4 regions of the Corynebacterium pseudopelargi genome follow, and region 2 is predicted to be linked to each of the others. Evidence: predicted binding sites of a transcription regulator. Region 2 holds the regulator's gene; each other region holds the start of a gene.

Region 1 (2,199 bases), 220 kb from region 2:
ATCAAGGAACGCTCGATCTCATACAGGGCGCGCTGTTCCTGCTCTGAAAGTGCCACCTTTTGCCTCCGGGGTGATGTATTAGGGGTGCTACTTCACACGCACTTATTGCCTCGGCTTTTGCAAGCAATCAAGCAGATATCGCAATAAAGATAACGCGCTAAGAAGCTTTCACTTCAATATAACGCCCAGCGTAGCGTTTAAGTTCCACGCTCCCATATTTTTTCCGAGTCCTTGACCCAAAAACTTCTCTTTCCACCCAAAGGCCTGGAGCATTACTGCAGCCACATAGCCACCACCGCCCTTGAGTCACCTCGGGCTTCTGTGTGCCTTCCTGCAAATTAGGCTGCCATCGGCGCTGCCCCATCGATAGCTTGGGTGAAATCCCCCACCAGGGACATCAACGCGCGAACCTTCGCTGCATCAATATCCACCTCAAGGCCCATAGATGCGCGCGCCCGCAGCGTCGACCACCGCTGAAACTCTTGCGCCCAGGCTTGGCCGGCATTGCCAGTGAGCTCCAATTGAGCCCACACACCCTTAGGCTTACGCACTCGGCGGGCGATGGGAGTTTGAGAAACCCACGCGCCTGCCACTCGAAGTGCTGCGCGATAGGCGTATTCCAACGCCACGGTGTTATCGCCGCGTTCGAGCATCGCGGCGGCCTCGCGTTGTAGCGCTGCTGATTGATCCAGCAACTGGCCAGCCTTGCCGGGACGCTGGTATCCGGTGGTGGCAGAAATAACGGTGTTCATAGTGCCGCTCCTTTTCATCCCTTCAGATCTGGCGCCTATTGCGCGCATCGATTGAGTTAAACCTAGAACGCAACCTCCGAGTTGCTTAGCCCCATTATAGAACAGTCGTTCGACATTGAAAAGACCTTCCACGGCTTTTTTCTTGCCCTCACCTCAACACCCACGCATTAAGCGCTGGCCCTTTTTACGGTGACAACAACGCCCGAACTCAAAAAAGCGCCATGTATCCGAACAGCCGAACAAGCAGCGCGCACGCACCTTCCACCGCCAGCGCGCAGGCACCTCCCAGCGCCAATACTGTTTGCAAACCAACGCAAAAACTTCACCCGCAACTAGAGCAAACATGATTCGATAGTGAGGTGAGTTATTCCATCCTCGATTTGCCACCGGCAGCGTTTTCTACCCATGCTCCCGCGCTGGTTGATCTATATATCGAGGCAATGGGTTATGAGCCATCTCTTCGCAACCGCGCGATCCATTCTTGGCGTTCAGCCGTGATGGAAGCCGGGTTTGTAGCTGCCTGCGCTTTAAGCGGCGAGGAGCTGCTTGGCGTGACCTATGGGTTTATTGGCAGGCCAGAGCACTGGTGGTATAGGCAAATTAGCCAAGGTATCCGCCGCCAGCACCCTGGCACACACCCCACACAAGCACCAGCGGTATGGCTTCGCAATTACTTTGAGCTTGCAGAAATCCACGTCCATCCCCGAGCCCAAGGCCAAGGGATTGGCAGGACACTGCTGCAGCACATCCTCAATCAGGTACATACCCCAAATATCTTGCTCTCTACCCCAGAGGTGCCCAAGGAACGCAGTGCGGCATTTAACCTCTATCGTTCTGTGGGGTTTGAAGATGTGCTGCGTAACTTCTACTTCCTGGGAGATCCCCGCCCCTTCGCGGTTTTACGCGCACCCAGCCAGCTCACTGCCTAATCAAATCAACTCGCAGCTCTGGCCTGGCTGCTTGCCCAGCAAAGAGAAGATCTTCCTGCCTGGTATTGCTGGGCGCTGTGAGCCTTTTAGCGCAGAGCGTCGTGGCCAAGCTCGGTGCCCCACGCTGGCGCCATGCCTAAGTTGTGCAGCACTTCTTGGGTGGCGCGGGCAAAATTCATCGTCATAAAGTGCACATCTGGCACACCTTCGCGGATCAGGCGGTCCACCATCTGCGTGGTGATCTCAATGCCCACCTTGCGCACCTCATCGGCACCAGTGATCTTGGCTCGTTCGTCTGCCTCGAGTAGTTGACGTCGAAGCGAATCCGGCAGCGTAGCACCGGATAGCTCAATTTGGCGCTTTACGCTGCGGATACTCGTAATTGGCATAACGCCCGGAATGATGGGCTTTGCGCCTTGCTCAGGATCGTAGGCAACTAGCCGATCACGCAGGCGCAAGAAGTAGTCCACGTCGAAAAACATCTGCGTGATGGAAAACTCTGCACCGGCACGCAGTTT
Region 2 (2,199 bases):
GTACCTAATTTAGCGCGAATCCCCTTCAAGCGAAGCCACCACCTGCTGGGCATCTTTTGGTGCTGTATCTTCTTCACCCTGAGCTGCACCTAAGACGCTAAAGACCATGACCAAGCCGAGTAATGAGCCCATGAGGAACTTCTTGGCACTTTCTTTGCCTTGAGAAGTTTCAGTTGCAGCTACGCCATTTCCGCTATAACTCGAAGATCTGGAAGTAGGGAAAGCGCGAGCTGTTCTCATCTCTTGGGATCGCCGCGGTGCATGAACAACAGGAGCAAGGGTTCTAATCTGCCCAGCGCTATGGCTAGTGGGCCGTGAGTCAATCGAAGGAATATCCCACACCTGCGCCGGCTGGGTAATGCGCGATCCAAGACGACCTTGGTGGCCAGGAACGTTGCCGTTGCTACGAGAAACTGTCAAAGTCATGTCTTTTTCTTTCCGTTGAGGTCTTAAACGCATCGAGGTGCCTTGGGATTGTCCTGCAGCACTTCGAACACTTGTCTATCGAACGACCCCCGACTTTCGAGCGTGAAGCATGAATGCTCGTTCGCCTACCTGTTCGAGAGATCATCTGTTCGAAAGTATGCACTCGAACATGTTCGAAGTCAAGTGTTCGCAGTTAATAGACCCAAAAGGGTGAATGTTCGAACATGTGTAGCGACATCTCCCCGGCTACGCTAGGGTTAGAACACAAGGCTTGCCAAAGCTCCAATAACTTTCGAACAATCACCAGCGCTCGGCACGAGGAAGGCCAACGATGACCCCCACCCCAAAGCAAAACAAGGCAGAGCTCAGCAAACGCCAGCAAAAAATTCTTCACGTGATCGAGGCGGCCATTATTGACCGCGGCTTTCCGCCCACCATCCGCGAGATCGGCGAGCGCTGCGGCCTGAAATCCACGTCATCGGTGGCCTATCAATTAAGTTGCCTAGAAGAAAAGGGCTTTCTAAGGCGCGATGCCAACAAGCCGCGCGCTGTAGAGGTTCGCAACCCAACCAGCGGTAAACGAACCACGAGCCCCATGATGCAGCAACAGCAGGAGCTTTCTTCCGACCATCCGGTGGATGTCTCTGCTACTTCAATGGTGCCCTTGCTCGGCCAGATTGCCGCGGGCTCCCCCATTACCGCCGAGGAAAATCTTGCCGGCTATTACTCGCTGCCTGAGGAACTCGTTGGCCAAGGCGAGCTGTTTATGTTGAGCGTCAATGGTGATTCGATGAAAGACGCCGGTATTTTCCACGGCGATTTGGTGGTGGTGCGCTCTCAGAAGGAAGCGAACCTTGGCGATTATGTGGCGGCAATGATCGATGGCTCTGCCACAGTAAAGGAATGGCACCGCGATGCAAGCGGGACCTACTCCCTTATGCCCTGCAATGAAGACTATGATCCGATCCCAGCTGATGATGCAGAACTGATGGGCAAAGTGGTAACAGTATTGCGCCGCGTGTAGCAGGCGCCCGCCTCCAACTTGTCTTACAACACCCCCGGTTAGCTGCTGGCAAGCGCTAGATAGCGTACTTTTAAGCCACCCTCTACCGGGGGTGTTTGGCGTACTTATCGTCACACATGGTTCATCACACAATCAGACACGAAACCACCCCTGAGCTGAAATTACCTGCCCACGTTGCACGTTTTCATGTCCGTTCTTGAAGTTTTCGCTTCCGATCTCTGTGCTTTTTTGGGGTTTTTAATGGAACAATGTGAGTAATAGGTGCACAACACAACAGTGGAAGCACGCAGCAATCCACAGCGTGCTCTTTTGGTTTTGTTTGAAAGGACAACAATGTACTCGGAGGAACGTCGCCGCCAAATCGCATCCCTTACTGCGGTCGAAGGGCGAGTGAACGTCACCGAATTGGCATCCCGTTTCGAGGTGACAGCGGAGACGATCCGCCGTGATCTCGCGGTACTCGACCGCGAGGGCGTGGTGCACCGCGTGCACGGCGGTGCTGTGGCAAACCAAACCTTCCAAACCACCGAATTTAGCCTCGATACCCGTGCACGCTCGGCCTCTGGAGCCAAAAACAGCATCGCCCATGCGGCACTTCGCTATCTGCCCGATATGCAAGGTGGCATGTTCCTTGATGCCGGCACCACTACCGCCGCACTCGCCGAGCTGATTTGTGTGCAGCCTGCCGCGAAGCATTGGTCGATTGTGACCAATAGCTTGTCCATTGCGCTTACCCTTGCCAACTCTGG
Region 3 (2,199 bases), 880 kb from region 2:
TTCCTCACGCCGGGTGGATTCAATATCAATATCAATATCTGGTGGGCCGTCGCGTTCTGGGGATAAGAAGCGCTCAAATAACAGCCGGGCGGCAATCGGGTCCACATTGGTAATGCCAAGCGCGAAGCACACCACAGAATTCGCGGCACTGCCGCGGCCTTGGCACAAAATATTGGAGCGGTGACAAAACTGCACAATATCGTGCACGATGAGGAAGTAGCCGGGAAAACCGAGTTGCTCAATAATCTCAAGCTCATGGCGGATCTGCGCCCACACCTTGGCCAGTGCTTCTTCATCACCGCGGTAGCGCGGCTCATAGCGTTGCTGTACTCCTTCACGCACCAGGTGGCGTAGCCAACTCATCTCTGTATGCCCCTCGGGAACCTCCCAGTGTGGCAGTGCGGGGATCAGCAGATCGAGGGCAAAGGCACATTCTTTGGCTATGTCATCGGTGGTGTGCAAAAGTGCGGCTCCCCCAACCACACAGGCTGCCACCTGCGGCATGGCTTTAAGCCACGACCCTCCCGCGGGGTGGGTGTGCGGGCGGTGTTGGGCAAGAGATGCCCGCTTCCGTAATCCGGCTTTTGCCCCGGCAAGGCGCGCATGTGCTGCGAATGCTGCGGTAGGTGATCCGCTGACGATGCCGCGTATGCCATGGCGTTGGCATAGCGCTGCAAGTACCTCGTGATCATCGCAGTCGGTGGGGCACATGGTGGATTCAAATAGGCCCAGCACATTGTGCGCGCCAAAGGCATCCACTACTTCCTGTGCGCGCTTGTGCCAGGCAGCAGGCAGTAATACATACCACTGCTTATTTGCTGCCTGCGCAAGCAATTCCAGGCTCGGGTACGCCACCTGGCCTTTTTCGCCGGTGCGCATGGCTGCTTGGGTAATGCTAAGGCTTAAACGGCGATACCCCTCTGGGCTTTTACACAGCACAGGCAACGGTGGCAGCGTGGGATCAATGCTGAGCTCTGCCCCAAAGACGGTCTGCACTCCTGCATCTGCAGCGGCCAGCGCAAATTCCATGGCGCCATAGAGTCCGTCTCTATCCATCAAGCACAGCGCGCTCAGCCCTAATGCTTGGGCGGCTTCTACATAGTCCTCGGGGCTTGAAGCCCCTTCAAGAAAGGCAAAGGAGCTTTTGGCGTGAAGCTCCGCCCCACCGCTCCCAGCTTGCACACCGCTGCCCGCTTGCCCGCCAGCTTGCCCACCAGCCTGCTCGCCCGAACCTTCGGCAGAGTAAAAAGCGCTGGAGCGTAGCCGGCTTCGATGCGATGCGGGCACGAGGACCTTGTCAAAGGTGCCGTTGAGCACGCTATGAATATCTGCCCATTCAAGGCCTCCACCGCAGATACCAAGCGTTGGGTTATCGTCCATGCGTTCGATACTAAAGCAGCACCCCCAACATTGGCGAACGCTTGTTCTAAATCGGCACTCCTCCACCCTATCGCGCTGGCGTTTTAGACCAAGCTGTACAGTTCTCATCCAAACTGCTAACCTCTTGCTTTGTCAGATTAATAGACAACTCGGTACGCAATAGAAAGTAAGAGCACATGAAGAAAATCCTCAGCACAGCACTCGCCGCCAGCCTGCTTAGCACGGGCCTTGTAGCCTGCTCCAGCGATAGCAACGAGGCCAGCGATACCATCAAGGTCGGCTCCACCGACTCATCTCAGAAGGCCTGGCAGGTATGGGAGGACAAAGCCAAAGAGGCCGGCATTAACCTCGAGGTAGTCAATTTTGCCGATTACTCCACCCCAAACCAGGCGCTTTCCCAGCACCAGATCGACGCCAACCAATTCCAGCACCTGAAGTTCTTGGCAGAATATAACGCCAATACTGGCGAGCATCTCGTGCCTGTTGGATCCAGCGAGGTCGTGCCCCTGGCACTGTTTTGGAAGGATCACGATTCCCTCGATGGCATCGAAGGTGAAAACATTGCCATCCCCAATGATCCCACCAATCAAGCGCGCGCCCTGCACGTGCTTGCTGCGGCTGATCTGATCACGCTTAAGAATAAAGACCAGCTCAGCCCCACCCCTGCCGATGTGGATACCAAGGCCTCCAAGGTCACGCTCACCCCAGTGGATGCAGCCCAAACCCCGGCAGCCTATGGCGATGGCCAACCGGCGATTATCAATAACAACTTCCTTGATCGCGCCGGCATCGATGCCAAGACGGCCATCTTCAAAGACG
Region 4 (2,199 bases), 730 kb from region 2:
CTGAATAAGCGCTCGGGTGTGAAGGGGCTTTCGGGTGTGAATGACTTCCGCGAGCTGCGCAAGATGATTGAGGATGAAAACCAGGACGCATGGTTGGCCTACAACATCTACATCCACCAGCTACGCCGCTATATCGGTTCTTATATGATCGCCCTCGGTCGCGTGAATGCCATTACCTTTACCGCTGGCGTTGGCGAAAATGACGTAGACGTGCGCGCAGATGCCCTGGCCCACTTGGAAGGCTTTGGCATCAAGATTGACCCTGAGCGCAATGCTCAGCCCAACACTGGCCCGCGCGAGATCTCTACGGATGATTCCGCCATTAAGGTCTTTGTGGTTCCTACGAATGAGGAGCTGGCTATCGCTCGCTACGCCCAGGAGCTTGCCTGCAAGTAGTAGGCCGATTGCGAGCCACCCAGCGATAAAAAGCCCTGGCCGGGTAGGGCAGTAGCCTGATGAGCTGCCCCAGCAATGGCCAGGGCTTTTTCATGTGTAATAGCAGTTGGGCTATTGCTTCATGTTCGACGTACTCTTCGCCTTGCTCAACCCAAAGTGCTGTGCTGTTCAGGTCTACCTGGGTATCCCAGGTTGTGGCGAATGACGCCGTGGTGCGCGGCTTACAAAAGTTCACCAGGCGGGTGCACAGCCCGCAGTCCGCGTCGTAGACGAAGGTTCCCATGGCAAGAGGTTAACAGGAAGTAAATATCGAATAAATGTTCTAAAAAACCCTTGTGCGGTTGGGGGTGGGGGCTTAAGGTTGTGTTAGAACGTATGAACGACAAGGGGGTGGATGATGCAAGAAGAGGCAAACTACAAGATTTGCGATTTCGACGATGAGCTCGCCCAACAAGGCGCGTTTATCCGCCGCTATGAATACCTCATGTGGGAACAAGCCACACCAGAGGTTGCCGGCACCAACTGGGAATGGGAAGCCCGCGATGTTGGGGCAAGCCTAGGCATGAGCGATCAGGCTGTGTTAAACCGCTTCTTAGCGGTGTACACACTTCAACACATGCCCAAACTCATGGCAGTGTTCCGGCGCTATTGGCATTTGGATATGCGTAGAATCCTTGCCATTAGCTCGGCGCTAAATTTCGTAGAAGATGCCGAGTCCTATGACGAAGCACTGGCAGATTTCCTCACCCCCAGGGTAGAAAACGAAGACATTCCTTCTCCAAGGAAAATCCGTGCCTTTATTGCCGGTTTAGTCGAGGTGCCCACCCCGGTCGAGGAAGAAGAAGACCAAATCTGGACCCGATCCAATGGTGATGGTCGCGTCGCTATCGGAGTAATCACCAGCTCCGGCACCGCGGAACTCATACGCCAAACCCTCAGAGAAAAATCTGCATCGAGCGAACAGCCCCTAGGCGAGATCTTCTTAGCGCTCATCGGCGGCAAGGTCACCATCAATATCTATGAAAACACTGCTGGGCAGCTCTGCCGCGCCAGCGGGGCGCGCTTTAGCCACGTTGAGGCGACCTGGTTGCGCGAGCATGCAGCTAGGCGCCTTCTCCAGCGCGACGAGGCCACCAACGCCTATCGCTTTAGCCCAAAGATGCGCGCCTATATTGCCGGCCGCGATGGGCACTGCCGCTACCCAGGGTGCCAGGTGCCCGAGTACGCCTGCGATATTGACCATGTGGTGGAATTCGACCGAGGCGGCAAAACCACACCCGCAAATGCCCAGATGCTCTGCCGGCGCCACCACAACCTCAAAACCTCCAAGCAAGTGCACTGCTCCATCGACGAACACGCCGCAGTGACCTGGGAACTAGGCAAACACAGCGTCACCACCTTGCCGGGCGGGCCGATACCTCCCTAGAACCACGTCATCGGGCGGACCTTATTGGCCATATCGGCTAAGGCATAGCGATGGTGGGCATTCGGGGCACTTCGAGCCAGGGTGCGCAAAGACTCATACAAACCAACCTGCAAACCACGCTGGGTAAAGGGGTAACCAAGCAAATCGCTGGCGGCTGCGGCTGCGTCGAGTTGATGCTCACGCAGCCAATTGAGCCCTGCGTTGAGCACGGCAACCTTGATCTGCAAGAAGCGAGCCTCATTATTAGGAATCGCCTCGATCCTTCGTGCCGCCCTGCGGATACGAGACTCAGTGAGCTCACCACTGATCAAGTGCAGAATCGCGGTCAACTCCGCCATGCGATAGTGCGTAGAGGCAGGAGAAACGGAATCGAGCGT

Evidence for each region. The regulator LexA, encoded in region 2, represses DNA repair genes until DNA is damaged. The targets are predictions, from matches to a motif close to CGAACANNTGTTCG.
Region 1: a site for LexA is predicted at 851-864, ahead of CPPEL_RS03860 (SAV_6107 family HEPN domain-containing protein). Genes of this name have one in related genera too.
Region 3: a site for LexA is predicted at 1,415-1,428, ahead of CPPEL_RS08865 (error-prone DNA polymerase). Genes of this name have one in related genera too.
Region 4: a site for LexA is predicted at 707-720, ahead of CPPEL_RS01360 (HNH endonuclease signature motif containing protein). Genes of this name have one in related genera too.

What each region holds. Positions count from the first base shown of each region.
Region 1 is NZ_CP033898.1:804,802-807,000, reverse strand. Features, by position in the region: gene CPPEL_RS03870 (DUF3040 domain-containing protein) at 1-56, opposite strand, end outside; gene CPPEL_RS11410 (hypothetical protein) at 169-285, opposite strand; gene CPPEL_RS03860 (SAV_6107 family HEPN domain-containing protein) at 339-752, opposite strand; gene CPPEL_RS03855 (GNAT family N-acetyltransferase) at 1,112-1,681, shown strand; gene CPPEL_RS03850 (methylenetetrahydrofolate reductase) at 1,768-2,199, opposite strand, start outside.
Region 2 is NZ_CP033898.1:1,021,429-1,023,627, reverse strand. Features, by position in the region: gene CPPEL_RS04825 (hypothetical protein) at 10-426, opposite strand; gene lexA (transcriptional repressor LexA) at 758-1,450, shown strand; gene CPPEL_RS04815 (DeoR/GlpR family DNA-binding transcription regulator) at 1,784-2,199, shown strand, end outside.
Region 3 is NZ_CP033898.1:1,899,143-1,901,341, forward strand. Features, by position in the region: gene CPPEL_RS08865 (error-prone DNA polymerase) at 1-1,380, opposite strand, end outside; gene CPPEL_RS08870 (MetQ/NlpA family ABC transporter substrate-binding protein) at 1,557-2,199, shown strand, end outside.
Region 4 is NZ_CP033898.1:291,661-293,859, forward strand. Features, by position in the region: gene CPPEL_RS01350 (acetate kinase) at 1-396, shown strand, start outside; gene CPPEL_RS11395 (DCC1-like thiol-disulfide oxidoreductase family protein) at 359-679, opposite strand; gene CPPEL_RS01360 (HNH endonuclease signature motif containing protein) at 791-1,822, shown strand; gene CPPEL_RS01365 (serine/threonine protein kinase) at 1,819-2,199, opposite strand, start outside.